Regions from separate parts of the Bacillus sp. NPDC094077 genome, predicted to be linked through region 2. Evidence: riboswitches for the same ligand, from Rfam matches in the RefSeq annotation. Region 2 holds a riboswitch; each other region holds the start of a gene.

Region 1 (7,751 bases), on a different contig from region 2:
TTCTTTAATTTTCTCTTTTACTAACGGATAGTATTTAGAGCTCATAGCAGGAAACAGATGATGTTCTGTGTGATATGAGAAATTGAAATGTAAAACGTCTACCCAGCGCGGCACTGTTACTGATAAACAGTTTGCTAACGGATCATTTACTGGAACAATTGGATTTAAGCGGTGATTTGTTGCGATATATGCCATTACAATAAAGTTAGCAATTAACAACGGAATCACATATGCAAATAACCATTTTGCAGGTCCCATAATAAACAATAAACTAATCCAAACTGTCCAAGGCAAAAGAAGTTGAAGCCATACAGATTTTTGATTGGATGACTTAAATTCCTTAATAAAATGAAAGAACATTCGAGTCGAATGCAATGTAAATTGAATTGTTAATGACAGAAAACTAAAGAATGAACGTACATGAAGAGGCATGTGATATACCCAACTCAAAAACTTACTCTTTTTAAGCTTCTCAAGTGTCGGCCATGCATCTGGATCATTTTCTTCATGCTGTGTATGAACATGATGCGTTGCATTATGCCACTTTCTCCAAAGTTTTGGTCCTGTTGATAATGGCATAAATGCAATCGCTCCTAAGAAATCACGAAGCCATGCCTTTCTTACAACTGTTCCATGTAAAATTTCATGCCCTAAAAATCCAAGTGAAGCAAAACATAATCCAAGAACAATCGCAATTCCTAGATTTACCCACACATTCAATTCAAATACACCAATCGTTATTAATCCCGCCAATGCCACAAGTAAATAAGCCAGTCCACCAAATAAACGAGTAGGAACTGGTTTAAATGCTTTTTTCGGCAAATGTGGTGATACACGCGCTGCATACCACCCAAACGTATGAAGCTCCTTCATCCTTTTGCCCCTTTCTGATGCCGCGCCCTGCGCAACTTGCATATATCAATTGTTGCTTCCAGATTGATTTTACTAGGTGATCCCAAAAGCATTCATTATAAGGAAAATATACTCACTCTATCGTCACTTATTTTTTCGCTTTTATTATCAATGAAAAACATTTCTCTTTTTACTCTCTATCAACCTTTCCACATGATGAATCATAACAATAGACTTTCTATATTGTCAACAACTTTTATGACCTAGTAATAAAAGTTGGTTATATTTTTATAATTATACTTTATTTCACTAAAGAAAAACCATAGATTTTATAAGGGTTTATCCGTTATATATGTACACGCACTTAAGTGCTATAGACTCCCTCTTATTCAAGAACTCTCTATGTAAATAACAAATGAACTCATCTGAATTTAGCTTTACACAACCCATACCTCTTCATACTGAGATCCTCAAATAATTATATCAAAATAATTAATACCTTCCTTTTAATAAAGTGAAACTTTAATCAGGGGGGTTTTGTTCATCCCCCACTGATTATTAGTTGAACCAATCGGGCGTTTACGGGCAGTTGATCTCCCACCTAACTTCTTTGCTCCAGCCGAATTTTGAGGTGGGAGTCTTACTGCCCACAAATAGCGGGATAAAAATAGACTCCTTCTAAAACAACACACATGAATTTCATATAATATGGAAATATTAAAAGGAAAATTGTTCTAAATCAGGAGGTTTCCGTAATGACAAGTGATACATTTCCACAATTCCCACTATCTTATTGGATTGAATCTACCCAGTTTCCTACTTTCCCTCGTTTATCCGAAAATATAAAGACGCAAGTTGCTGTTATCGGTGCTGGTATTACAGGTGTTACCACTGCCTATCTACTCGCAAAAGAAGGTATTAACGTTGTATTAATTGATTCCGGCCTTATTTTAAACGGAACGACTGGACATACAACGGCGAAAGTAACCGCACAACACGATCTTATTTATGACGAACTAATAAATCATTTCGGTGTTGAAAAAGCTCAACTTTACTATGAATCAAATAATCGCGCTCTACAATTCATAAGTGACACTGTGCAAACATATAAAATCGACTGTAATTTCTCAAATGAAGATTCATATTTATATACAACAACCGATAACGGATTAAGAAATTTATCAAAAGAATATGAAGCTTATCAAAAATTAAATATCCCTTGTGACTATGTCCAATCTCTATCGATTCCTATTCCAGTACAATCTGCACTTGTAATGAAAAATCAAGCACAATTCCATCCGCTCCTTTATTTGAAAACACTTTTAGAAAAGTTTGTGGAGATGGGCGGAAAGATTTATGAGCAAACAACAGCTATTGATGTGGAAAAAGGAGATTATCCACAAGTAATTACCAAGAGCGGCCAGCGCATCTCTTGTGAATATGTTGTCTCTTGTTCACATTTTCCTTTTTATGATGCTAACAGCTTTTTCTTTACGCGAATGTACGCAGAACGCTCCTATGCTCTTGCAATAAAAGCAAAAGCGGATTATCCAGGTGGCATGTATTTAAGTATCGATGATCCAAAACGCTCCTTACGCTATACAACAAGCAATGGAGAAAAATTAATTTTAATTGGTGGAGAAAGCCATAAAACAGGACAAGGAATAAATACGATGTTTCATTATGAAGCACTATATTCTTTTGCTGAAGCAACTTTTGGAGTAGATGAAGTTCCCTATAGATGGTCAGCGCAAGATTTGATTACTCTAGACAAGCTCCCTTATATCGGACATATTAACGAAAGGAATCCAAATATATTTGTTGCAACTGGATATCGTAAATGGGGAATGACAACTGGAACTGCTGCCGCTCATTTACTGAAGGATTCCATTTTAAAAGTCCACAGTCCATATAAAGAACTATTTGCGCCATCAAGATTTCATGCAAATCCAGATATAAAAACATTCCTTTCTCAGAACATTGATGTTGCTAAACATTTAATTGAAGGAAAAATTGAAACCGCATTACGTAAACCAGAAGACCTTGAAGTTGGCGAAGGATCTGTTGTACATGTCAACGGTAAACGAGCAGGTGCTTATAAAGACAAAGAAGGAAAATTGCATATCGTCGATACAACTTGTACACACCTTGGCTGCGAAGTTGAATGGAATAACGGTGACTGCACTTGGGATTGTCCTTGTCACGGTTCTCGTTTTTCAATTGAGGGGGACGTTATTGAAGGTCCAGCAGATCAACCATTAAAGCGAGTTGATAATGAGTAAAAAAATAAAGAAGTTCAACAGAATTCCTGTTGAACTTCTTTATTTTCTCTGACGCCTTTTCAGATAAAGTGAAGCTTTAATCAGTGGGGTTTTGTTCATCCCCCACTGATTATTAGTCCACACCAATCGGGAGTTTACGAGCAGCCCGACTCCCACCTAACTTCTTCGCCCCAGCCGAATTTTGAGGTGGGTGTCTTACTGCCCGCAAATAGCGGGATAAAAAAGGGCACAAACTTACTTGTGCTCTTTTTTGTATACTTCAAACAACATATTTCTAAATAATGTATTCAAACTCTCAATATCAATCCCTAATCCCTTTTCAATCCCTTTCACGTATTGCTGGTAGTAATCAATTTGTTCTTCTAAAAATTGATTTAGCACCTTAATTTTCAATCCAACATCTAATTCAGTACCCGCTTTTTTCTTTACTAACAACTTCTCAATCTCATTTAATACACTACGTTCTATAGATAGTTCTGTAATTAATCTGTCAAATTCTACTGGAGGCAATGTCCCTTTCTCTTCTAGCCACTTACAGGCTAAAATAGGACGTAATACATAAAAATACTTTTTCAATTTTACATTCTCATCTTGTAAAAATTCACGATAATTTTTCGACGCCATATGTAAGTAATGATATATCGTTGCTTTTGGATCAAAATTCTTTTCACTCATTTGCTGAAGCTGCTCTGGAAAATTAGAGTTTTTTGAATAAAAAATTGGTGATCGAATCCACTCAAGTAAAGCTGGATTTGACTTCGCGAATAGTTGCAATGCCTTTTTAATATCCCATCCGCTTATATCTAAATCATCACTAATTGGATATTCAATTACATCACGTTTATCATGAATTGATAAATACCATTCTACTGGATGTATATAAACAAACCTAACATCATAATCGCTATCTTTCGATGGAAATCCCCAAGCACGACTCCCTGATTCCACTGCAAATAAAATTTTCACATCATTCTCTTTTTCAATTCTTTCTAACTCTAATTCAATTTTTTCTCTCATTTCATACCATCCCCATTTTTTGATTATTTCCTTGGAAATTCGACAAATATACCACTAATTTTACTACATACTAAAATAACTGCCAGAAATTTTCTGACAGTTTGAAAAAGCCTATTTTTTCTTTTCGATTACAGTAGCGGCAATTCGTTCAAACTCTTTTTGAATTTCCTCTTTATATACATCCACTTTTGAAAAATCCATAGCAGTAATATAAATTCGTTCTAATTTATCACGAACTGATTTTGCTTTTGCTAAGAAAGACATCGCCTCATTCATTTTTGCTTTATATTGAATGGAAACGTCACGAATTTCTTTAGCATACTTTTCATCCGTCCCCGGTGTAACAATAAGAGCATACATATCTATAATCTCATCACCTTCGCGACTTGGAAAATATTCATGTGGTGCGGTACTATCAAAAATTGCAAATCCTAATTCTCTTACGATAACCATATCGAGACTATTCGGGTCAAATCCGCAATGATATACTTCAACGTCAAATCCTTTTTCTTCTGCTACCTTCGCTAACTTTTTGAGCATTGTTGATTTTCCAGAGCCCGGGCGTCCTTTTATAAAATAACGATGTGGTAATCCTTCTGTTAAATTAGGAACAAAATCAACTGCTCCTTTCGGTGTAGCAGCTCCTAAAAAACGATGTTTTACAATCGATTTTTGCCCACTTTTATCTGTAAATAATTTCTGAATTAGCTGATCCGTTAGTTCATTTGCTTTGTTAAAATCAATATTATTAATATATATTTTCTCCCACTCATCATGTATAACTAACGCCTCTTTAAAGCACCCGTAAGCAGTTTGAAAAGCTTTGCTTGCTTCTGAAACAAATCGTTCAATTTCTAGCCTCTGCTTTCTTAATTTATCTGAGTCCCAAGCAACTCCTAAATTTATATACTCTTCAACAACTCCTGGCATCTTTGGCTCAATAACATGCGGTGATGTTCCATCAACAATTCCTACTTTTAATTTCGGGATAATCACTCCATCAACTGACTTATTATCAGAAGAACAATGCAAAAGTTCAATATCATATCCTTTTTCAACCCATTCACGACCCATTGCCTTAATTAAAGAAGATTTCCCTGTTCCTGGACCACCCTTTAAAATAAATAATCTGTCTAGCCCTTTTAAATTCTCTTCGTATAAATTATGAAATCCCCTAGCTGTATTTCCACCAGCATAATAATTCAATACATTTCCTGTCACTGCACTCACTCCTTCGCAGCATTCTATTTACATAAGCTACAATATGCGAGCAACTTTATTTGGGTGAATACCTAATTTGTGTTGCGCAAAAAAAGGAAATGAAATACAATTTAAATATTATAAATATTCTGGACTTTAAAACTGAATATACCTTTATCAAGAGAGGCAGAGGGACCGGCCCTTTGAAGCCCAGCAACCTCAGTTTATAAGAACTGAATAGGTGCTAATTCCTGCAGAGTGCATTGCATTTTGGAAGATAAAACTCAACTAGTATGTAAAGCTCATCTTTCTTGATTATGAAGGATGGGCTTTTTATTATCTGAAAAACATATATTGGAGGTATGTAAAATGAAAGTAATTGATCTATCACAAACGTTTGAAAATAATATGTCTCAATTTCCCGGAACACCAAAAATCCAACTAGAAGCAATTACAAGTGTTGAAGAAACAGGTTATCAAGTTACAGATTTCCATTCTGTCGTTCATGTGGGTACGCATTGTGATGCTCCTGCGCATTTCATTTCAGGTGCAACCACTATTGATCAATTACCCCTTGATCAATTTGTAGGCGAAGCTGTACTTATCGATGTAACTCATATTCAAGAGCGAAAATTACCTAAGGAAGTATTACATGGTACCGACATAAAAGAAGGCAATATTGTCATTTTCCATTCCAACCTATCTAATAAATGGAATACAGAAGCTTATGAGAAAGAAGCATTTTATCTTTCCGAAGAATTAGCTAAAGAATTAGTTCGACTAAAAGTAAAATCCGTCGGTTTAGATTTTATTTCTCCTGATGAGGTAACGACAGAAACATCACCAATTCATCACATATTACTAGGGAATAATATTTATCTAATCGAAAACTTAACAAATCTAGATGCCATTAACGCGAAACGTTTCTTTTTCTCTGCAGCACCTTTAAAAATTAAAGATAGTGATGGTGCTTTCGCAAGAGCATTCGCTGTTATTTTTTAAAACAAGATCTACTTATAAAGTGAAACTTTAATCAGTGGGGGTTTTGTCCATCCCCCACTGATTATTAGTTGAACCAATCGGGCGTTTACGGGCAGTTGATCTCCCACCTAACTCCCTCGCATTCGCCGAATTTTGAGGTGGGAGTCTTACTGCCCGTTAATGCGGGATAAACGAAAAAGCAAAGATCATTACTGACCTTTGCTTCTATATTTTTTATTTAAATTAAGAAGTAATTGTTCCATCCGAGGGCGTACCCAGGCTAAATAATCTTTCTCTTTCTTCTTTGTACAAGTTATCTCTTCTCCATCTACCATTCCGACAAGTTCTAGCTCTAACAGTTGCCTCGTGAATGCTAACATATTTACTTCTTCGGCCGGATACTCTTCTTTTAATTTCTCCTCAATTTCTCCTAATAAAAAACCGTCACGCATCATTGCCAGTGCATCAATCCAAAGTGGCGGCATTTCATATTTCTCTCCTGTAATTGTATCTTTTACGATATAATTCTTTTGCTCTTTTCGAAATTGAATCGTGTGTAAACATACAGTCGAATTTAATGTTAATTCCATCATACCACCTCTTTCATAATATCTGCATAGAAAAAAGGATGCCTGTGCACCCCTCTTTTTTCATAACACTACCGAACCGTTACACGAGTAACTAATCTCATGTCGATATTTTCCTTCATTATAAACGAAGTGTTTTATAAAAAAAACCCTTCTTGAAACATTTTATAAAATGTTTATATTTACACAACAAGAACACTTTTCTGAAAAATAATTCCTTCTACTTCACTACATTGTCGGTAAATAAATTTCCACTTTCGTTCCCACACCCATACTACTTTGAATCGTGATACTCCCTTGATGTTCCTTAATAATTTTATATGTAATCATTAAACCAAGTCCTGTACCATTCTCCTTTGTTGTGTAAAAAGCCTTTCCAATCTTCTCTAATTTCTCCTGCTCTATACCAAAGCCCTGATCCTCGACAGAAATACACAAATACCCTCCAGTTTTTTCATATGCACGAATATGAATGTCTCCACCTTCCGGCATTGATTCTATTCCGTTTTTAATAATATTTAACAACACTTGTTTTAACTGTTTATCATCGCCGCTTATAACAGGTAAATTCCCATCTACTTGCAAATGAAATTCCACTCTATATTGCGTTGCATAACTTTCCATTAACTGGACAACATATAAAAGGATTCCTTGTATATTACACCATTCATAATTTATTGGTTTCGGTTTTCCTAGTAACATCAATTCACTCACAAAGCCATTAATTCTTTCAATTTCTTGTAACATAATGTCATAGCTCATCGTATCAGCAGGGTTTCTTTCTTTTTGCATTTGCGTAAATCCTTTTAAAGCTGTTAATGGATTTCGAATT
Region 2 (7,751 bases):
AAAAATTCTTTTAAGGAGCTATCTTCATATTCTTCAGCGTCTAAAGTTTGAAAATGTTTGTAGCGTTTATCAACTGCTTCACCTTTTCCTTCTACTTGTACAACATAAAAGGAAAGAAAATTTATTTCAAAATCCATATTTATCACCTTGTTTCATTTCGTTAACTCTTATCAGTATAGAGATGGAAAAAACTTTCGTCAATTTATATAAGGAAGGGAGAGCCCCTTCCTTCATATATTTTTTAGTTTCACAATTAAAATCCGTCTTCTAGTGCTGAAAATGGAATGTTCAGTCTGTTTTCTACTGTGCGTAAACGTTGGTTTAAGCGATTTAGTCTACGTGTATGGCGCTCAACTGTATTTTCTAGTTGACGTACTCTTTGTTCAAGCTCATTTACTCGTCTTTCTAATTGACGTCCGCCAGTACCAGGAAAAGAGATTGGAATTTGAAATTGTCTATTTTGGTCGTATGGATTAACTTGTTCTGTTTGATCTATATATTGTTGGTATTGTGCTTGTAAATCATATTGAGGTTGATAACTATTTTGGTTATATGGATCATATGGATTGTAGGGGTACATAAAACATCCTCCATTTCTGTAAAATAGGTTAAATTCACCATAATGTATGTGCAAAAGCGGAGCAGTGGCACGGCAAATACCTAATTATGTTTACGTGATGTACTTTTATAAATAAGAACATGAAGTTGTTAAATTTGTTTTTCTTTCATTTAATGGTATATAATGGATAGAAGGGGAGAGGTTACATAAAGATTACAAATCTGCTAAACTCAAATTTTTATATAAATATGTATAGACATTTACAAAAGAAAAGAGTAATTTAAATAGAGTAAAAAATAACTTGTAACAATTTATAAACATATTGTAAAATGATTGTAACAAAACATACATAAAAATGAAATAATACATAAAAGCAATGTTGGGGGAAAAGGAGAGAGTATATTGTTCCGTAAAATAAAGGGTATTTTAGTTGGGGTGCTATGCGTAGCTGTAGTGAGTGGTTGTGGCACAAAAGTAAGTGATGTTGCATTAGTAAGTGATATTGGTGGACACACTGTAGAGGCCAAAGCAGAAGTGCAGGATACGATTAGTTTAGTTGATGGTCGTACTGGTACTGAAGTGAAAAAACTAGATTTATCGAGTTTAGGTTATTTTGAAGATGAAGCGAAATTTAAAAAATCGGTAACGAAGGTTGCTAGTGAGGTTGGGAAGAGTGTTGATAGAAAGATGGTACCTTCACGTATAGCTCCCGACGGAAGTTGGCAAGAGGGGCAACCTTCTTATGAATTAATGGAAACAGAATTAGTAGATAAATTGTTGAACGTTGGTATGTGGGATTCTTCGTATCAGTTACCAATCATGGAAAAAAAACCTGTCGCAACATTAAGTGATGCGCAAGGAAGTGGTACGGTAATTGGTAGATATGAAACGAATTTAGGTGGCTCAACAGGTGGTAGAATTGAAAATATTCGTTTGTCTGCGCAGAGCGTTAGTGGAGTTGTTTTAGCAAAAGGAGACCGTTTTTCTTTTAATGCGCTAATTGGGGATACAACACCAGATAAAGGGTACCAATTAGGAAAAGAAATTGTAGATGGTAAATTAGTAGATGGATATGGTGGTGGTGTTTGTCAAACATCTTCAACTTTATTCAATGCAGCAGATCAAGCTGGTTTGAAAATGGTAGAGAGAACTACACATTCTAAAACAGTAGGTTATGTTCCACAAGGAAGAGACGCTACAATCGCATATCCATATTTAGACTTAGTATTTGAAAACACGAATGATGCACCTGTGAAGCTTTATATGGGCATTCAGGGCGGAAAGTTAGTTGCTGAAGTACATAAAATGAGATAAATATAATAATCTATAAAAATAAAGCCATTATTTCTAAGTTTAATAGAAGTAATGGCTTTTTCTGTGCAGTTTATTCCCCAATAATAGTGCACCTCAAGATTTGGTGAATGTAAGGAATTTCGTTAGGAGTCAAGCTGTTCGAAAAAAGTATTCAATTTAATTCTTAGTTTTCATATTGACATTATATATAATTAGCTATATTCTTCATAATAACAACTAAATAAATGGAAAAATTTATTAGTTTTCTTATCGAGAGATGGAGGGACTGGCCCGATGAAATCTCAGCAACAGACTATAAAAGTACTGTGCTAATTCCAGCAAACGTATAACGCGTTTGAAAGATGGGGGGAAATGGAGTGATATTCGACTCTTCTTATATGTATAAGAAGAGTTTTTTGTTTAGAAAGGGGGGATAAAGTGAAATTTGATGTAGCGTATTTTTTTGAAAGTTTTCCGCAATTATTTAAATATGTATATCAGAGGATCCGACAGCTGAATTGAACGAAGTAGGACTTGGGCGCTTCGATGCTTATTATAATGATAAAGTGCAAGTGGAAACAACAATAATAAAGGCGAGATTAGATAATGTGAAAGTTGGATTTGGTCCACTTGAATGGGGAGAGATTGCATTTCCACTTGCGGAAAAGAGTGAAAAGTTAGAAGATATAAATAAATCGTTAAAAGAATTAGAACAAGATGGAACGTTAAGTGAAATATCGAAAAAATGGCTAAAAGTTGATGCTACGAAAAAACAAAATTAAGGTGTATTCGTTGAATGGGGCTATTGCCTATCAACTTATATAAAAAACTAAAGAGAACTGGAGAGGAAGTTATTCATGGTACAAATTCATCAAAAAACACGCATTGGTCATGTTGAATTTAAAGTGAAAGATTTAGAGCGTCAAATTGCTTTTTATGAGAATGTTGTAGGTTTAGAGGTAATTAAGAAAGATGGGAATAAAGCATATTTAGCAGGGAAAGGTGGTAAAAGTACGCTACTTGTCCTTGAAAAGTTAGAGGACGGGGTACTGCAAGAACCACGTACAACAGGTATATATCATGTTGCTTTTTTAGTTCCGACTCGTGAAACTTTTGCTTCGGCACTATTTGGTGTTATTCGCAATAAGAAGGTCATTGATAGTCCAGCTGAGCAAGAAGGGCGTTATACATATTCAAATGAAATTTTACCAATTTCAAGGTTTAATAGTGCAAGTGATCATACGTATAGCGAAGCGTTTTATTTGCAGGATTTAGAGGGGAATGGTATCGAAATTTATGCAGACCGTCCGCGCGATCAATGGGGAGAAGGGCCAGGAGGAAGTACGCCACTCGATTTAAAAGAACTGGCAACACTGGTTGATTATGAGTTTGACGGTTTACCAGCTGATACTGTTGTTGGACACGTGCATTTACGAATAGCTGATGTAGAAAAGTCGCATGAGTTTTATGTAGAAACTGTAGGTTTTGAAGTACAACAGCGTGAAGAGGGTTGCTTATTCATTTCAGCAGGAGGCTATCATCACCATATCGGTGCAAATACGTGGAATGGGGTAAATAATCCGCACCCACCAGTGCATGCAACTGGATTAAAGGTGTATACGATTGTACTGCCACATAAAGAAGCGTTAGATGAAGTAAAAGAAAGAGTAATAGAAAAACAACATGAAATAAATGAAACTATAAATGGATTTACAGTAGTAGATCCAAGTGGTATTACAGTACAGTTTGAAATAGAAGCAGCATAAAATAAGCCAGAAAGTGAATCTTCACTTTCTGGCTTATTTTGATTCATCATTTAAAGTTCAATCCAAAATCTTCTTACTATATTCCCATCTTCCTCAATGTAATCTTCATCACGGAGACCGCCGTTATGCAAAATTGTTTTTTCAGAAGCGGTATTCACTTCGTCGCAAACGACAAGTGCTTTCTTAATGTTTAAATCTTTTGTTTTTTCTAATGATAACTCTAGTAACTTCGTAGCATAACCTTTTCTTCTTTCAGAAGGGCGAATGCCATAACCGATATGACCTCCAGCGTTAAATAGATGATCAGTTAAACTATGACGTATATTAACAGCTCCTACAATTCTATTTTCATCTGTAACGAGCCAATATGTAGAATCTGGAACCCACGTTTCAGGAATGTTTATTCCGTTATGTGCATCGAGTAATTCTTGAATCATAGCTGGGAAGTCAGAAGGGTCTTTTGAAATAACCCACGGAATCATCGTTTCACCGCTATCTTTCCATTCGTTATAAAACTCTAAGTATTCTTCTTGTAAATTGGTAGTAGGTGTAATTAAAGAGACATTCATTGTTTGTAAGCTCCTTTTCGTTATGATTTATGTATAATCAATTTATCTTTTAAAATGTTGTTAATGTTTTTAATATTAACATAAAATATTTGAGGCATGAAAGTATTTTAATAAAGTGCTTTTATATTGATGAATGGATGTATGTGATAATTTTTGATTTATTTATCTATAATGAATGAAAGGGGGAAGGGCTCGTGAGTGTAGATATTGATTTTATTATACGGATAGGTGTTGCCGGTTTGTTAGGGGCAATAATCGGTATGGAAAGGGAAATTCGCTCAAAAGAAGCGGGATTAAAAACACATTTCCTCGTAGCTGTAGGGAGTGCTTTAATTATGGTCGTTTCGAAATATGCCTTTTCAGATATTATGACTGAGGAACATATGGCCCTTGATCCGAGCCGTATTGCAGCCCAAGTTGTGAGTGGGGTTGGATTTTTAGGTGCAGGTACAATTATTATTCAAAAACAAGCAGTGAAAGGGTTAACGACAGCAGCTGGTTTATGGGCCACTGCTGGAATAGGATTGGCAATTGGAGCGGGAATGTATATAGTAGGCATTGGAGCAACAGTTCTTGTATTAATTGGCTTGGAGATTGTAAGCCGTATTTTCAAAGTGCAATTTTTATTTCCTCAAAATATAACTGTACAAATGTGTATGAATAAACAAGAAACAGTACAACAAATATTAAAAATGTTACAAGTAAAAGGTATACCAATTCTTTCATATGAAGTCGATGTTTTACAACAAGATACAGGTTTGATTTATAAGGTAGCAATGCAACTCAAAAATATTTCGTCAGAAGAAAAGAATGCATTTATTCAGCATATGCAATCGTTACCGGAAGTCACGTTTATAAATTTGAAATCATAACAATAAAAAGAGGGATAGATGTAGCAAGAATTTTGCTATTATCTATCCTTTTTTTGATATAAACCGTGTGGAAAGTCAAGCGTTAATTGGGACGGTGACAGAGAAGAATTGTTCCGACAAGAATTCACACATTACTTGCAAGGTAGATATGAAGTGCCAGGTCTTTGGGGGCAAGGGGAAATTTATGAGAATGAGAGATTATCTTGGTTTGAAGAAGGAAATGCTGGATTTTTTGCAGGTGCAACGAGAACGGATAATGTCGTTCCAAGAAAGAGCATTATAGGAGGACTATCTTCAAATCCAGCAGAACGTTATATGGCAGAGCGGACGCTAAATGCTAAGTATAGAACATGGGATTTTTATAACTATTCATTTGCTTTACAGTCATGTATGTACAATAAGAGGTATGATATGTTTGATTTAATTAAAGGACCAGAGTTTATCCGTAAAAATAGATAAGCTCTGGTCCTTATTACTTTTAATTCACACACGAAATTAAGATGATTGATGAGTCGGGTAGTGAGATTCTTGACATTCATGTATTTAATAAGTTAAGCAGGAAATTTTTAAATAACTTCTATTACATTAGCAGGGGATACTAATAGAAAAGCGTGTACCTTTACCTAGTTCACTCTCTACCTCTATATCTCCGTTTAATTCTTTAATAATACTGTAAGCAATCATAGTACCAAGCCCAGTCCCTTTTTCTGTTGTTGAATAAAACGGCAAAGCAATTCGTTTTATTTGTTGGGATGACATTCCAACTCCTGAATCAATAATATCAATTATAATATTACCTTTTATTTTTTGTATATTTATTTGTAATACTCCACCATTTTTCATAGCCTCAATTCCGTTTTGTATGATGTTGTTTAGACAGAGTCTGAATTTTTCAGGGTCCCCATTTATATAAAAGGAATCTGTACTATTTTGTTTTATTTCAACTTTGTATGATAGAGCGAGTGGTGAAATAGTGTCTTTCACCTGATTTAAAATGTGATTAATATCTACTTTCTCTTTTATGGTGTTCTGTGGTTTGGTTAAAGATAAATAGTTATTAATAGTAGATTGTATTTGCTGCATTTCAATTAACATGATTTCTAAGTACTGATCTTGAGGTAGCTTAGAGGCATGTTTTTCATTTAATAATTGAGTAAATCCATGTACCGTGGTTAGTGGATTGTGGATTTCATGTGCAATTGACGCAGCTAGTTCGCTAGCTATATAAAATTTTTCAGCCCGTTGCAGTTTTTCTTTCATTTTATATTTCTCGATCATTTCCTCTATTAAATAAACTGATAATAATACTGTGAAAATATTAATGACTATATAATTAAATAAAAATTCTATGAGAGTAGAGTCTATTTTACCACCTGTATTTATTTGAGTTACAATACCGCAGATAGAAAGTGAAGTTGTACATATTAAAATAAGAAGTAAGCTTAATAATATCTTTTTTTCCTTGAAATACATAGGTAATAAGTAACGAAAGAGCATTGTTATACCAGAAATAATAGTAAAGATAATAAATGATGGAAGAACACCACTTCCACCTAAGTAAAATCGATAAGAAAGGTATAAAATTCCTATAAAAATAATGTTTTTTGTATTTCCATATAGAAAAACGAATATGATAGGAATGAAACGTAAATCATAAATAAATCCAGCATGTAAATGAAAAGGAAAAGTCATACAAAAAATAATAGCAATGGAGGAAAGGATAGAAATCAATATGTTATTACATGTCGTTTTTTCTTTAAATTCTAGCCAAAATACATGATAGCTAAGGATGCAAATTATTATAATAAAGGTATTTAATAAAAGTGTAGAAATTCCCATAGTTTTGCCTCTCCGATAGTTTGTAAGTAGGATTATGTATGAGTTGAATCTAGGTGTTTGGTAATTAGTAGACTTTCTATCTTAAAAAAGGAAGGGTACTTGAAAAAGTACTTTTATATTACTTGTATTAGAATTGATGAGGAAGATAGAAAAATAATAGATAAAAAAATCTACTTAAATTTATGTACATATGAAATTAGAAACTAACTTTTGTATAGGTAAAATTGGAATTGAGTTACTGGTAAAAGAATAGTTTTTTGGGTGTGAATATTCTGTAAAACAAATGTATATGGCGACACCTGTTTTGTAGCCTTCGTTATATTAACATGGAATTTATCAAATTACAAAGTGAAAATTAAAAATTTTTTTATTAGTATATTTTATCTAAAATGGAAACACTGTTCATTTGAGTGTTTTGGTAATTAATCGTATAAATTTTGTGTTAGAAAAAAGACTTTGAAGTTTACATGTTCTTTTTTATGAAAAATAGTACTAAAATGAGTTTTAATATTTATAAGCAGGTGATAAGTAAATTAAATAAACAAAGGCCCTGTAAAAAATACAGGGCCGGATACAGGGGGAAGGGAACGCATAGTTTTTTAGTAACATAGTAGCATAAATTTTCCATGTAACTACACAAGAGTTTTGACAAATTTAAGAGCAAGATAAAAGGTTTTTAAGAATAAATATAGTACTGGAGATTTGAGTTGTAATTTAAATATTAGCCGGATTATATCGCTAAAAACAGATAAGTATTTTAAACATTATAACTGTTAGGAATATATATGAAAGAAATGTACTGAATTCTTCCAGATATATAAAGAAATATTTTTTGATTCGATTAAAAAAGAAA
Region 3 (7,751 bases), on a different contig from region 2:
TGCATAGGGTATGCAGCACGTGTATTTTCTGTTAAAGTAGTATCGTTATAGTCTGCGATACGCGTTTGGTCATTAATGATAACGTTTTCTAAAACAGAACCAAATTTGATTGCATCGAAAATTTGTGGCTCTTTCTCGTGAGAAAGGTTTACGCATTTTGCATAGCAACCGCCTTCAATATTGAATACACCGTTATCAGACCAACCATGCTCATCATCACCGATTAATTTACGGTTTGGATCAGCAGATAAAGTTGTTTTACCTGTTCCAGATAAACCGAAGAATAGTGCTACGTCGCCTTCTTCACCTACGTTTGCAGAGCAATGCATAGAAAGAATATCTTGTTCAGGTAGTAAGAAGTTCATAATAGAGAAGATTGATTTTTTCATTTCTCCAGCATATTCTGTACCACCAATTAGTACGATACGTTTTTCGAATGAAACCATAATGAATGCTTCAGAGTTTGTACCGTCAATAGCTGGATCTGCTTTGAAGTTTGGTGCAGAAACAATCGTGAACTCTGACTCATGAGTTGTTAATTCTTCTTCAGTTGGACGGATGAATAATTGATGCACGAATAAATTGTGCCATGCATATTCGTTAATAACTTGAATTGGTAGGCGATAGTTACGGTCAGCGCCTGCAAATCCTTTGAAGACGAATAACTCTTCTTTTTCTTTTAAGTATTCTAAAACTTTTGTATATAATTTATTAAAATGTTCTTCAGAAATCGGTTGGTTCACAGCTCCCCAAGCAATTTTGTCAGCAACCGATGCTTCTTTCACAATAAATTTATCTTTAGGAGAACGTCCTGTATATTTTCCTGTTGAAGCAGAAACGGCACCAGTAGAAGTTAATTTCCCTTCATTTCGCATTAATACTTTTTCCACTAATTGCGGAACACTTAGTTGAATCTGTGCATTGCTTCCGTTCAATAATTCGTGTAAACCAATTTGGACATTCACAGTACTCATATTTATATACCATCCTTTTCATTTAATGAAATATTTCTCGTAATCCCCAACAAGAGTATAACACAATTATATAAATAATGTATACTATTTATTTCTTTTTGTTTGTGTGAATGCATTATTTCCTTATTAATATTTCATTTTATCCGTATTGAGAAAAACTTTCAGGAAAATATGAATATTAATTGACAAATGAATATCATTTCTTTAGTATAGGTTGGGACGGATACTCTCTTATCCCGAGCTGGCGGAGGGACAGGCCCGATGAAGCCCAGCAACCTCACTTGTATTGGTAAACACAAGTGAATAGGTGCTAAAACCTGTGCGAGGCTACAGGTCTCGAACGATAAGAGCGAAGGGCAAAAAGCAGTATGCAAGTAGCAAATTAAACCTTTCCTCTATGTAAAGTAGGAAAGGTTTTTCTGTATGCTTGTGTGGGAGAATAAATGTATGTCGCAATCTGTGGCAAATTAAGGATGAGTTCCGTACAATATATACAATTACTGTAGGGAGGTTTACCACATGACAAAAAAACGTCATCTGTTCACATCTGAGTCTGTAACTGAAGGACATCCAGATAAAATTTGTGACCAAATTTCTGATTCAATTTTAGATGCGATCTTATCAAAAGACGCAAATGCACGTGTAGCTTGTGAAACAACTGTAACAACTGGTTTAGTATTGGTAGCGGGGGAAATTACGACTTCTACTTACGTAGACATTCCGAAAATCGTTCGTGAAACAATTCAAGGCATTGGTTACACACGCGCAAAATACGGATTCGATGCAGAAACTTGTGCAGTTTTAACATCTATCGATGAGCAATCTGCTGACATCGCTATGGGTGTTGACCAAGCGCTAGAAGCACGCGAAGGTCAAATGACTGACGCTGAGATTGAGGCAATTGGTGCAGGAGACCAAGGTTTAATGTTTGGTTTCGCATGTAATGAAACACAAGAGTTAATGCCACTTCCAATCTCGCTTGCTCACAAATTAGCTCGCCGTTTAACTGAAGTACGTAAAGATGATACATTATCATACCTACGTCCGGATGGAAAAACGCAAGTTACAGTTGAGTATGATGAAAATGGTAAACCAGTACGTATCGATACAATTGTAATTTCTACACAACATCACCCAGATGTTACATGGGAAGAAATCGATCGTGACTTAAAAGAGCACGTAATTAAAGCTGTAGTACCAGCAGAATTAATGGATGGAGAAACAAAATTCTTCATTAACCCAACTGGCCGCTTCGTAATTGGTGGACCACAAGGTGATGCTGGTTTAACAGGACGTAAAATCATCGTTGATACTTACGGTGGATACGCTCGCCACGGTGGCGGTGCATTCTCTGGTAAAGATGCAACAAAAGTTGACCGTTCTGCAGCATATGCAGCTCGTTATGTTGCGAAAAACATCGTAGCAGCTGGTCTTGCTGATAAAGCAGAAGTACAACTTGCATACGCAATTGGCGTAGCGCAACCGGTATCAATTTCAGTTGATACATTCGGCACTGGTAAAGTATCTGAAGACGTATTAGTAGAACTAGTTCGTAACAACTTCGATCTTCGCCCAGCTGGTATTATTAAAATGCTAGACTTACGTCGCCCAATTTACAAACAAACAGCAGCTTACGGCCACTTCGGACGTACTGATGTAGATCTTTCATGGGAACGTACAGACAAAGCTGCAGCTTTAAAAGAGCAAGCTAGTCTATAATATATGAAGAAAAGCTTTGCGCGGTGAGCGCAAAGCTTTTTTTATTTCGTTTTACTTATGATTTGAATGCATGAGCTACAATACACTTCTCCGTCTAGCTCAATATACTTTTTCATATTAGTCATACCACTTGCTGGGAATGGCATATGAATCCATGCTTTTTCATATGTTTGTATTTCTTTTTCACATGATTTACAAACTATCGGTTTCTTCTGGAACATATGTAATCAACCTTTCATTTGACGTGCTTTACCCGCGCAAAAGGCACTGCTTAGTAAAAATAGCGTTGCGAATATAATACTTACTAATGTAGCGTATGGAATTGCTCCTTTTAGAGAAAAACCAACAGTGATGGAAGCTATAAATAAGAGGATGAATGTTGTTGTTAATTTTTTATACAGTTCCATAATATGTAGACCTCCGATTTATTTGGTAGTGCAATTTTTAAAATTGAATTCCACTATGTGGAAAATATAAGAAAAGTTAAAGGCTAGCTAATGATGTGAAGTCTAAGGGTATAGGAAAGGATGTTTTTATTTTCCTTTTTGTGGGTGTATATACTTATATTGTATCATGATGCACTGTGGACTTCATACATAATTGTGTAAAGATATGTATGATAAAATGAAGAAAAGTCTTTAAGAAAGGAAAGATGAAAAAATGAGTGTAACTGAACATAAAAAACAAGCTCCAAAAGAAGTGTGTTGCAAGATTGTAACGATTTCTGATACACGTACGGAAGAGACAGATAAGAGCGGACAGCTATTACACGAACTGTTAAAAGAGGCGGGGCATATAGTCACAGCTTATGAAATTGTAAAAGATGATAAAGAAAGTATTCAGCAAGCAGTGTTAGCTGGTTATCATAGGGAAGATGTAGATGTTGTATTAACAAATGGTGGTACTGGTATTACGAAGCGTGATGTAACGATTGAAGCAGTATCAGCTCTATTAGATAAAGAAATTGTCGGATTTGGTGAGTTGTTCCGCATGATTAGTTATTTAGAAGATATCGGAAGTAGTGCGATGTTAAGTAGAGCGATCGGCGGTACCATTGGGCGTAAAGTAGTCTTCTCAATGCCAGGGTCTAGCGGAGCAGTTCGCCTTGCGATGAATAAGTTGATTTTACCGGAATTAGGTCATATTACATTTGAGCTGCATCGCCAATGAGTAAGTTTGCTGGAATTATATTAGCAGGTGGTATGTCGAGTAGATTCGGTGAACCGAAAGCGTTAGCGAGCTGGCAAGGGAGTACTTTTATTGAACATATTTTGAAAGTAATGAAAACTGTGTTGCAAGAAGTTGTAGTCATTAGTCATTCCGATATAAAAGAGCGAGTAGGGCAATTCGTACAAGTTCCTGTTATAGAAGATATTCCGCACTATAAAGGAAATGGACCACTTGCTGGAATTGTATCAGGAATGGAATACATAGAAGCAGATTGGTACGCTATTATGCCTTGTGATGCACCAAATGTTTCACAAGAATGGTTTACTATTTTATTAGAACAAACGAGTGATGAGTATGATGCGATTGTACCTATTATTAATGGAAGAAAACAGCCGTTACTTGCAGCTTATCATAACCGCGTGAAAGAAAAGATTTATGCTTTGCTTCAGGAAGAAAAAAGAAGTATGGGGCAACTTTTATCACAATGTAATGTGAAGTATGTTGCTGGAGAAGGTTTGAAAGTGAATTCGGATTGGTTTATAAATGTGAATACGAAAGAAGAATATGTACAGGCTCAAAAAAAACTTTCAAATGAATGAAAGGTTTTTTGATATACAGAATTGGGGAACAATTGCTGTATAAAGGTATGTGAATAAGTTGATTTTAAGGGGAATTTCTTAAAATCATTATACAGTAAAAATATTGTATAACCATATATTAATTTTTATGGGTTTTTATTACAAGTCTGTTTAGTTATGTTTATTTTTGTTATAATGAATATAGAAACAACGTGGTATTTCACCTTGTGTATCATTTATTAAACTAAAATTTATAACTGTGTATAATAAACTCCCTTCGTTTTTTGAAGGGAGTTTTTCTGTTTAAGCGAGTAACTCTGATGCGGTATGCTGAAGGACTTCTTCATATTGATTAAGTAAGCCACGAAAGATCTCATCCCAGCTTTTTGATTTCGCATAAGATGAAGCTGCTATTCCCATTTGCATAAGTTTCTCTTCATTTTGCAATAAAGAATAAATGGAGGATAGAAATGAATTTGCATCTTTTGGTGTACAAAGAATTCCCGTTTTTCCATCTATAATAATATTTTTAACCCCGCCACGATTTGCACCAATAACAGGTGTACTGCATGCAAGTGATTCAAGTACAACATTTCCGAACGTTTCAGTAGATGATGGAAATACCATTATGTTAGAGCAAGCGTATGCTTCAGCTAAGTCCGCACCTTGTAAATAGCCAGTAAAGGTGACATTTGTTTGCGGAACAGCTGCACGTAAACTTGTTGCCAGAGGACCGTCTCCGGCGATGAGCCAATGAATGTCGTTTCGAGTATGTGTCGTTTTAACGATAAGATCTTGTAGTGTATCAATATCTTTTTCAGGGGCAATCCGTCCAACATAGGAAAGAACATACTTCGCTGTAATATTATATTTTTTTCGGAATAGGTCTGTATTATAAGCTGGATGAAAGAGTGTGCAATCTACACCACGTCCCCAAATAGAGAGGTGTTGAAAGCCTTTATTTTTTAATTGATGTAATGTTTCAGAGGAAGGAACAAAATTTTTTTGCATATGACTATGAAACCATTTTAAATAGTTCCAGAGCATATTGGAGAGGAATTCGATTTTGTAATAACGTAAATAGGCGTCGAAATCAGTATGATAAGAACCGACAACTGGGATGTCTAACCTTTTTGCATAATACAATCCACAAAGTCCCATGTTGAAAGGTGTGGCAATGTGAATAATATCAGGTTTAAAGGCAAGAAGTTCCCGTTTAATGCGCGGAGTAGGAAAAGAAAAGCGACATTCTGGATATAATATTGTTAACGGGATACTTCTCATTTTGTTTACATTTGCTACGAAATTATCTTCAGCCGTATGCTGAGGGGCAAAAATAGAATAGGCGATATTTTCTTTCTGAAAATATCGTGTTAATCGTTCCAGTGTTTTCGCAACCCCATTGACTTGTGGTGTAAAAGTATCGGTAAATATGGCGACTCTCATCATATCGCTCCTTTATGTGAAAAGTGGGATGAATTGATAAAAAGAGATGATGCCAGAGCAAGTGCCGAGGCACATACCGACGAATACATCTGACGGATAATGAAGCCCTAAATAAATACGAGAAATACCGACGCATAGTGCTAACGGTAATAGAAAAACAAGTAAGTTTAGATTATAGCAAATAAATGGAATGAAGACAGAGAAAACAGCCGTTGTATGACCAGACGGGAAAGAGTGGTCTTTTAATGGATGTACCGGATATTTTGCATCTTGAATTGTTAAATAAGGACGTTTTCGTGGATACCACCTTTTTAATATTTGCACAGGAATATGGCTAATTGCTAAAGAAATAGCGGTTGCAATTGCAGCTTGGTTCAAAGTCCCTTTTGCGAAAATTAAAAAGAAAAGTGTAAGTGCAATGGAGAAAGTGGCACCACCTATATGGGTAATGTTGCTGAAAAAGATATTTAATGTTTTTTGATCAAAGTAGCGGTTAATACCTTTGAAAATGTAACACTCTACTTTATATAATCCGCTGACCTTCATGAAAATTCTCCTCCCTCATCTACATATATATGGAGATATTAGCTTTATTTTAATAAGATATTGTTGAGGGAGTAATAATGTTTTGTAAAGAAAAAGTTAGTTTTTTTATAAAAAAGCTGCCAGTACTATGGCAGCGGTAAAATCATTTTTGTAACGATTTATAATATTGTCCTTTTTCAACGTATTGTGTGCGTATGCGCTCCATGTCTTGACGGTCTTCTTCTGTTAATTCACGAATGACCTTAGCAGGGCGACCGAAAGCTAACGTATTCGGTGGAATTTTCTTACCTTGTGAAACGAGGCTTCCAGCGCCGATAAAGGCTCCTTCGCCAATTTCAGCACCATCTAATATAATAGATCCCATTCCAACTAAAGCATCTTTTTTAATGTGACAGCTATGTAAAATAACTTGATGCCCAACTGTAACGTCATCTTCTAAAATAAGAGGATACTGAGGGCTTTGGTGGAGTGTACATTGATCTTGTACATTTACTCGGTCACCAATTATTGTCGGTGATACATCACCACGGATGACTGTATTAAACCAAATACTTGATTCCTCCCCAATGGAAACATCGCCTGTAATGGTAACGTAGTCAGCGATAAAAGCGCTACTCGCAATTTTCGGATTTTTTTCTTTGTAAGGATATATCATGTAAAGCCTTCCTTTCCTAGAGACTAGTTTTAGTGTATCAAATTATGAAAAAGAGTGAAATGGAGGAGGACCGTATGTGGAATTATGAAGCAGAGGAAGCGAAAGCCGTAGTTGTTATCGTGCACGGCGCAATGGAATACCACGGACGTTACGAAGCCGTTGCGGAAATGTGGAATCATATCGGCTACCACGTCGTCATGGGAGATCTTCCGTCACATGGAACGACTTCGAGAAATAGAGGACATATTGATTCATTTGATGAATACATAGAGGAAGTTAAATTATGGGTGAAAGAAGCAAGAAAGTACCGATTACCTATCTTTCTATTCGGTCATAGTATGGGCGGCCTTATCGTCATTCGTATGATGCAAGAAACGAAGAGGGAGGATGTAGATGGTATTATTTTAAGTTCGCCATGTTTAGGCGTATTAGCTGGACCTTCTGCCCCGCTTCGAGCTGCTTCAAAAATATTAAATGTTATTGCTCCAAAATTGCAATTTGCAACGAATCTTACAGTGGAAATGTCAACACGTAATCATGAAGTGAGAGATGCGATGGAGAATGATTCATTGTTCTTGCGCAAAGTATCAGTACGTTGGTATAGTGAATTGATTAAGTCTATCGAAATTGCTCATAAGAAAATAGACGATTTTCCAGATGTTC
Region 4 (7,751 bases), on a different contig from region 2:
TATTTTATTATTTAAAACGTTGCGTCAGATTGCTATGATAGAAATAGAGATATATCAAAAGGGGGCAAAGACTAGATATGTGGATGAACTTGTAATGATTAGCAATTGGATAGATTATTTTTTCTCTCATACATGAGGGTTTATTTAGCTATCTGTAAATCATTCAAGGACTGCATATTTGGCGTGGTCATTCCTTCGGTAAGGATAGATGCCATTATGTATCTATCTTTTTTTGTGGGGAAATTTATATCTCCCATATAAAATGTGCGTCCTTTAAACTTGGAGGAGTATATTATGAATCAATTAAAAAATAAAGTAGCTGTTGTTACAGGTGTAAGTCGTCTAGATGGTATAGGAGCAGCTATTTGTAAAGAGTTAGCTGAAGCTGGATACGATATATTTTTTACGTATTGGACAGAGTATGATAAAGAGATGCCTTGGGGCGTTGAGAAAAATGAACAAATACAATTAACAGAAGAGTTAATACAAAACGGTGTTAAAGTATCGAGTATAGAGTTGGATTTAACTCAGAATGATGCACCAAAGCAGCTTATAAATAAAGCTACTGAACAATTAGGATACCCTGATATATTAATTAACAATGCAGCTTACTCTACTAATAATGATTTTTCTAATTTAACTGTTGAAGAGTTGGATAAGCATTATATGGTAAACGTCCGTGCAACTACATTACTCAGTAGTCAGTTTGCGCGAGGATTTCAGAAGACGTCTGGGGGTAGAATTGTTAATATTACTTCGGGGCAATTTAAGGGACCTATGGCAGGAGAACTAGCGTATGCAACAACGAAGGGAGCTATTGACGCTCTTACTAGTACGTTATCAGCAGAAGTGGCCCACCTAGGAATAACAGTGAATGCAATTAACCCAGGTCCAACTAATACAGGATGGATGAATGAAGAGATACAGCAAGGATTAAAGCCAATGTTTCCTTCTGGTAGAATTGGTGAGCCAAAGGATGCAGCAAGACTAATTAAGTTTTTGGTAAGTGAAGAAGCAGAGTGGATTACTGGACAAGTTATTCATTCAGAAGGTGGATTTAAAAGATAAAAAGAAGGTATCTCATTTCGGTGAGATACCTTCTTTTTTAATCTTTCTTTAATCTCCGTGCAACACCATTCCCTAAAGACTGTAATCCTTGAACGAGGATAATCAAAATAAAGACGGTTGCATACATTACTTCAGGTTCATAGCGTAAATGTCCGAAGCGATATGCCAAGTCCCCTAGCCCACCAGCGCCTACAAGACCAGCCATTGCTGTTGCGCCAATTAAGCCAATTGTTGCGATTGTTAATCCGAGTACAAGAGATGGGCGTGCTTCTTTAACCATGACGTGCCAAATGATTTTTATAGTAGAGACTCCCATTGCTTGGTAAGCTTCAATAACACCACGATCCACTTCTAGTAAAGCTGTCTCCATTAAACGTGCGATATAAGGGGCTGTGAAGACAACAAGTGGTACGATAACACCTTGCACGCCAATGGATGTTCCCATTAGAAACTTTGTAAAAGGTAAAATGAAGAATAATAGAATGATAAATGGAAGAGAGCGAATGATATTAATAACTGTATTAAGAATAGGATAGATGATTTTATTTTCTCGCTGTCCACCAGGTCTTGTTAAAACAAGCGTGACACCAAGTGGTAATGCGATAAGGATAGAGATGAGTAATGAAATAGATGTCATTTGAAATGTTTGAATTGTTGCTTCCCATATTACTTTACCCCATTCATCCAAAAAGGACTTGTTTTCCATAATCTGTTCTACCTCCTTCTACGATGATCCCTTGCTCTTGTAAAAATGATAAAGCACGGTTTACTTCATTTTTTTCACCTTGCATATGAACGACCAGTTTCCCATATGCCTCATATTTTAACTGCGTAATATTACCGGATAAAATATGAGGATATACTTGGAAACGTTTTGTAGCGACAGCTAGTGCTGGTTCTCCTGAAGAATTTCCTATAAAAGAAAGTGTTACAATTTCACCAGTAGTTTGTAATTCTTTTTGTACTTCTTCTGGAATTTTCGCTGCAAATGCGCTATTTACAAATTTCTTCGTTGTTACATGTTGTGGATTTGTGAAAATATCTTTCACAGTCCCGCTTTCGACTATAGATCCATGCTCCATAACGGCAACTCGGTCACAAATACGCTGGATGACATTCATTTCATGTGTAATGAGTAAAATCGTGATTCCAATTTCCTCATTGATTTTTAATAACAAATCAAGGATAGAATCGGTTGTTTCTGGATCTAATGCGCTCGTTGCTTCATCACTTAATAAAACCTCGGGTTCATGTGATAGTGCACGAGCAATCGCAACACGCTGTTTCTGGCCGCCAGAAAGTTCGCTCGGATAAGCATCTTTTCGATTGAAAAGATTGACAATGCGTAAATACTTTTCTACTCTATTTTCAATTTCCGCTTTTGGAATGCCAGCAAGGCGTAACGGTAATGCGATATTTTCATAAACGGTAACAGTTTTAAGTAAATTGAATCCTTGAAAAATCATTCCGATTTTTTGTCTCGCTTTTGCTAGTTCTTTTGTCGACAAAGTTGTTAAGTCTTGATTGTTTACAATGATATTTCCTGTCGTTGGTTTTTCTAATAAATTTACACAGCGGATTAATGTACTTTTACCAGCGCCACTATATCCGATGATTCCAAATACTTCGCCCTTTGCCACTTTAAGAGAAGTTGATTTAAGAGCTTCGACATTCCCCTTTTTTGTTGAAAATACTTTGGAAATATTTTTTAATTCAATCATTATAGTCAGCTCCTACCAAGACGGTAAAACAGAACCATCAAATTTTTTCTCAATGAAATCTTTTACTTCTTTAGATTGATAAGCTTTCTTTAATTTATTTACGACAGCATCATCTTTATTTTCAGTACGAACAACGACCCAGTTCACATATGGTGAATCTTTTCCCTCGCGGAAAATAGAATCTTTCGCTGGACTTAATTTTGCACCTAATGCAAAGTTTGTATTAATTGCCGCTGCTTTCACTTCACTTAGCTGTGTTGGTAATTGAGATGCCTCTAATTCAACAATCTTTAAATTTTTTTGGTTTTCAATTACATCTTTCGCAGTCGCTTTTTCTGTAGCCTTTGGATCAACTTTTAAAACCCCTGCTTTTTCAAATAACTTTAAAGCTCGAAGTTCATTTGTCGGATCATTTGGTACAGCAATTGCGTCGCCCTCTTTTAATTCTTTTATATCTTTTAAGCTTTTAGAATATACGCCCATAGGGAATGTTACTGTTGAAAATACTTCAGTTAATTTCATGTTGCGTTCGGCTTTAAATACATCTAAATATGATTTCGTTTGATAGCTATTTACATCAAGGCTTTTTTCATCTAACGAAACGTTTGGTGCTACGTAATCATTAAATACTTTTATATCAATTTCGAGACCATCTTTTGCCGCAACTTCTTTAACCTTTTCAAAAATTTGTTCATGTGGTCCACCTGTTACACCGACAGTAATTTTTTTCTCATCTAATGTTTTTACCTCTTTATCTGAATTTGCGCTACATGCGCCTAATAATAGTACTGCTCCACTTACAATGCTCAATAATACTTTCTTCATCTATAATTCCCCCTTAATATACGTTCCAGAATAAAAAGCACCTCTCAAAATAAGAGAGGTGCCGAATATACGAAATAGGTTCCTCTCTTATCTTCCAAAACGAAAACTCGTTTTGCAGGAATTAGCACCTTAGCTTATACGTTATAAGCTCGGTTGCCGGGCATCATCGGGCCAGTCCCTCCGCCACTCTTGATAAGAGTATGTATATGTAGTTTTTAAATATGGTACTAATAGTAAATCTTACAAAAGGAATTGTCAACGTTATTTTCTGAATATATTTTATTTTAAGGTAATCGAAACGTTGCCTTTCTTATGGCCCATTTCTACATACGTATGAGCTTCTGCAACTTCTTCTAATCGGTAAGTTCTATCAATAATAGGTTTTAGCTTTTCTGTTTCAGCTAGTTGTTTGAGTAGGTTCATATCGTCTTTACTGACTTTTGCCATCGTTCCATTAACAGATACATATTTTCCATTAGGCATTAATGCACTTGTACAAAGAGACTTATTATATTTTCCGACTGCATCAAATATAATATCGTAGCGCTCGCCTCGTTCAGTAAAATCCTCTTTCGTATAATCAATTGCGTTATCAGCCCCTAAAGATTTTACTAAATCAAAATTTGAATTACTACAAACAGCTGTAACAGTCGCGCCGAAATGTTTAGCAAGTTGCACAGCAGCTGTCCCTACTGACCCAGAGGCACCGTATATAAGTACTTTTTGCCCTTTCCTTATATGTCCTTTTCTTAGAAAGTGTAATGCTGAAGTTCCACCAAAAGGAATAGTAGCAGCTTCTTCGTATGTTAAATTGTTTGGTTTTAAGGTAATTAGCCCACTTTCATGTACACATGTATATTCAGCATAAGCACCAGCATGGAGTCCAGTTAATGCAAAGACAGAATCTCCTTTTTTAAATTGAGTTACATCCGATCCAATGTTCTCAACCTCTCCAGCTAATTCTACGCCAAGTATAGGGTTTCTCGGTTTTCTAAAACCTAATACAATTCGCATAGGAATCCAAAATAAAAGTGGACTAGTAAAGCTTCGCATTCTACAATCTCCAGTTGTTACACTTGTTGCATGAATCTTAACTAATACTTCATTCTTTTTAGGATCAGGTTTCTTTACGTCTTGAAGTTTGAGAACGTTAGGTGGCCCGTATTTTGTGCAAATAATTGCTTTCATAGCGACCTCCTGAATTAAGTTGTTTTTCTCTATATCATATTTAAATGCTTTTTAAATCATGCTTATAGTTTCACTTCATAATAAGTAAAAGAAAGGTAGTTCTTTTTTACAGTGTAGTATTTTCCTTTTAAGAAAGTAGTTACAATAAAAATAAAGAGAAGTACTAGTGAGGTTAGAATTTCAAACGAGGAGAGTGCCATTTGAAAAAAAGAAAGATAGCAGTTGTAATTGTAGCGTATACAGCGTTGCTCACGACATCTATACATACATATAAAGAGCAATTGGATCATCCTATTATGAGCGATGTAGGGAAGTTGCTTCCAACAAAGATTAAACGTGTGGAAAATGCTGAGGATGAGAGTTCATTAAAAAAGCTGGTGCAAGATGCAAATGTTTCTGGAGAGAAGATTTCCATTGCAGGTATGCAACACAGCCAAGGCGGGCAGACGTATTATCCGAACGGCACGATGCTTGATATGAAAGGATATAATAAAATATTAGAATTTGATCCAGAGAAGAAGCGGATTACAGTCCAAAGCGGTGTCACGTGGAATGATATTCAGAAGAAAATTAATCCATACGGTCTTGCAGTTCAAGTTATGCAATCGCAAAATATTTTTACAGTCGGTGGTTCATTAAGCGTAAACGTACATGGACGTGATATTCGTCATGAAGCATTGATTGATACGGTCGAATCATTTCGACTATTAATGGCAGATGGTACTGTACGTAATGTAAGCAGGGAAGAGAATAAGGAGTTATTCCCATATGTCATTGGTGGTTACGGATTATTTGGTGTCATTTTAGATGTGACCCTAAAGTTAACGGATGATGAATTATATGAAATGCACACGAGAATGATAGATTATAAAGAATACGCGTCTTATTTCAAAGAGAAAGTGAAAAAAGATGAAAATGTTCGTATGCATTTAGCTCGTATTTCTGTTGCTCCAAACTCATTTTTAAAAGAGATGTATGTAACGGATTATACATTGGCACAAAATCAAAATATGAGGGAAGAGTACAGTAAATTAAAAGAAGAAAATATTATAGCTGCACCAAAATTTTTGCTTGGATTATCGCGTTATAGTGATTGGGGGAAGAATGCATTTTGGGATATACAAAGAAGTTATTTTGAACGTACAGATGGTAAGTACGAAACTCGAAATAATGTAATGAGATCTGATAGTGCTTTTATGGAATATGATAATCCGAACTTGACCGAAGTTTTACAAGAGTATTTTGTACCAATAGATAGTTTTGCAGGGTATATAGATGATTTACGAAGTGTTTTAAATGAAGAGGAATTAAACCTTCTTAACATTACAATCCGCTACGTAGAAAAGAATGAGAATGCGGTGCTATCTTATGCGAAAGATGATATGTTTGCGCTTGTACTTCTAATTAATCAAGGGCGCTCTGAAGAGGAAATAAAGAAAACAAAAGTGGTCATTCAGAAGATGATTAATGTTACTTTAGAGCATAATGGGAGCTATTATTTACCTTACTATTCTTATCCAGCAAAGGAACAGCTAAAGAAAGCATATCCTCGCATGGATGAATTTCTTCAGAAAAAGAAAGAGGTAGACCCGGAGGAAAGATTTGTGAATTTATTTTATAAGGAGTATAGCAAATGACATATAGAAGATTTGTAGCTTCACAAAGCATTATTATGATGGCCGGTAGTATGGTATTTCCCTTTTATATATTATTGCTTCGGAATGTTGGAAATAGTTTCTCGCAGTTTGGCTGGGCATACGGCTTATTTGCTTTAACTTCAGCTCTAGTATATCCATTAGTTGGGAGAATTTCTGATAGAGTGGGTGATAGAAAGCTATTAATTGTATACGCTTGGTCCATGGCTATATTAATGCTTTGTTTTCCTATCGCAACAGAAGTTTGGCATGTATATATTCTTCAAATTGTAATGGGAGTTTTAGGTGCTGTACAGCGTAATACTGAGAAAACGTCGTTAGCGCGAAAGGTTGCGCATAAGGAAGCTGGTTATGAAATTGGAAAGTACCATGTATGGACATCGATTGGTGGTGCAGTAGCTGTTATCGCAACAGGTTACTTAGTGGATTTCTTAACGATTGGTACGATTTTTTATATTGCCTCAGTGTTGTATATGGTAAGTGGATTTGTGTTAAGTAGTAAAAAAATATAATCATTCCCATTTCTACCTGATTCCCCTTTATTTGTTATACTTAAGGAGAAGATAAAAGAAAAGGGGACATTGCCTTTGATAAAATTTTTAGTTTTAGCTATTCTCACTTTGTTTTTGATTCCATGGACAAGAAGCAGTAGTAATAAACTTCGAGCGGTGGATAAGAAAGGGGATGAGGAGGTTGTAAAGGGTAAAAAATCATCTATTTTAGTCATTCCTATTTTATTTTGGATTGGTATTGCAATCTATGAATATTTTTGGCTAATTGATGATCGAGCAGATTCAATTCTTACTCATTATTCTGTTGCAGTAGCAATTTTAATTGGGCTTGTTTTATTTTCACAAGAGAAGATAGGAAAATTAGAAGGTACGTTAAAAGGACTTCTAATGTTTGTTTTACTCGCAAGTTACGGCTATTTTGGTTATTTGTACGATATAGTAATCTCGCAAAAGAAATATGATTCTGTTGTGAAGGTAGAGAAAGATATTTCAGAGCCATTTACTGAAAATGATCAGCCGTTTACAGTGCCGCCAAAGACAGCTGAGAATAAGATGAAAAAAGTATTTGGAGATATTCCGAAAGTAGCTTATTTTGAGCTAGGTGAATTAACGCCACAAATGGTAAACGGTGAGGCTTTATATGTAGCGCCGATTGAAGTTTCAGGCTTTTTTAAAGCAAGGAAAGCGGAGACAATTCCAGGTTATGTAACGATGTCAGGTACGAATCCTGACGCGGAAGCGAAACTGCACCTCGGTTATAAGATGAAATATGTGCCAAGCAT

Evidence for each region. Region 2 has a riboswitch for S-adenosylmethionine ahead of ACQKNR_RS00170 (amino acid ABC transporter substrate-binding protein). Riboswitches for the same ligand answer to the same signal wherever they lie in the genome.
Region 1: linked by a shared signal. The riboswitch ahead of ACQKNR_RS20585 (cyclase family protein) and the one ahead of ACQKNR_RS00170 (amino acid ABC transporter substrate-binding protein) in region 2 are both predicted to bind S-adenosylmethionine.
Region 3: linked by a shared signal. The riboswitch ahead of metK (methionine adenosyltransferase) and the one ahead of ACQKNR_RS00170 (amino acid ABC transporter substrate-binding protein) in region 2 are both predicted to bind S-adenosylmethionine.
Region 4: linked by a shared signal. The riboswitch ahead of ACQKNR_RS24365 (MetQ/NlpA family ABC transporter substrate-binding protein) and the one ahead of ACQKNR_RS00170 (amino acid ABC transporter substrate-binding protein) in region 2 are both predicted to bind S-adenosylmethionine.

The regions. Positions count from the first base shown of each region.
Region 1 covers NZ_JBNNUF010000009.1:136,465-144,215, forward strand. The annotation lists gene ACQKNR_RS20565 (fatty acid desaturase family protein) at 1-873, opposite strand, end outside; gene ACQKNR_RS20570 (FAD-dependent oxidoreductase) at 1,608-3,134, shown strand; gene ACQKNR_RS20575 (nucleotidyltransferase domain-containing protein) at 3,369-4,151, opposite strand; gene ACQKNR_RS20580 (PRK06851 family protein) at 4,263-5,372, opposite strand; SAM riboswitch class I at 5,523-5,635, shown strand; gene ACQKNR_RS20585 (cyclase family protein) at 5,721-6,353, shown strand; gene ACQKNR_RS20590 (hypothetical protein) at 6,542-6,922, opposite strand; gene ACQKNR_RS20595 (ATP-binding protein) at 7,148-7,751, opposite strand, start outside.
Region 2 covers NZ_JBNNUF010000001.1:30,057-37,807, reverse strand. The annotation lists gene ACQKNR_RS00185 (DUF3900 domain-containing protein) at 1-137, opposite strand, end outside; gene ACQKNR_RS00180 (hypothetical protein) at 254-580, opposite strand; gene ACQKNR_RS00175 (VanW family protein) at 962-1,873, shown strand; SAM riboswitch class I at 2,117-2,221, shown strand; partial or broken gene ACQKNR_RS00170 (amino acid ABC transporter substrate-binding protein) at 2,350-2,634, shown strand; gene ACQKNR_RS00165 (VOC family protein) at 2,710-3,618, shown strand; gene ACQKNR_RS00160 (GNAT family N-acetyltransferase) at 3,669-4,187, opposite strand; gene ACQKNR_RS00155 (MgtC/SapB family protein) at 4,382-5,059, shown strand; partial or broken gene ACQKNR_RS00150 (collagenase) at 5,162-5,512, shown strand; gene ACQKNR_RS00145 (ATP-binding protein) at 5,645-6,898, opposite strand.
Region 3 covers NZ_JBNNUF010000005.1:94,584-102,334, forward strand. The annotation lists gene pckA (phosphoenolpyruvate carboxykinase (ATP)) at 1-974, opposite strand, end outside; SAM riboswitch class I at 1,203-1,324, shown strand; gene metK (methionine adenosyltransferase) at 1,494-2,693, shown strand; gene ACQKNR_RS14610 (hypothetical protein) at 2,735-2,914, opposite strand; gene ACQKNR_RS14615 (hypothetical protein) at 2,921-3,100, opposite strand; gene ACQKNR_RS14620 (MogA/MoaB family molybdenum cofactor biosynthesis protein) at 3,354-3,863, shown strand; gene ACQKNR_RS14625 (molybdenum cofactor guanylyltransferase) at 3,860-4,462, shown strand; gene ACQKNR_RS14630 (glycosyltransferase family 4 protein) at 4,745-5,887, opposite strand; gene ACQKNR_RS14635 (phosphatase PAP2 family protein) at 5,900-6,433, opposite strand; gene ACQKNR_RS14640 (gamma carbonic anhydrase family protein) at 6,576-7,088, opposite strand; gene ACQKNR_RS14645 (lysophospholipase) at 7,163-7,751, shown strand, end outside.
Region 4 covers NZ_JBNNUF010000014.1:57,907-65,657, reverse strand. The annotation lists gene ACQKNR_RS24380 (SDR family oxidoreductase) at 295-1,068, shown strand; gene ACQKNR_RS24375 (methionine ABC transporter permease) at 1,106-1,774, opposite strand; gene ACQKNR_RS24370 (methionine ABC transporter ATP-binding protein) at 1,749-2,789, opposite strand; gene ACQKNR_RS24365 (MetQ/NlpA family ABC transporter substrate-binding protein) at 2,802-3,614, opposite strand; SAM riboswitch class I at 3,699-3,813, opposite strand; gene ACQKNR_RS24360 (NAD(P)-dependent alcohol dehydrogenase) at 3,894-4,802, opposite strand; gene ACQKNR_RS24355 (FAD-binding protein) at 5,003-6,439, shown strand; gene ACQKNR_RS24350 (MFS transporter) at 6,436-6,969, shown strand; gene ACQKNR_RS24345 (DUF3981 domain-containing protein) at 7,048-7,751, shown strand, end outside.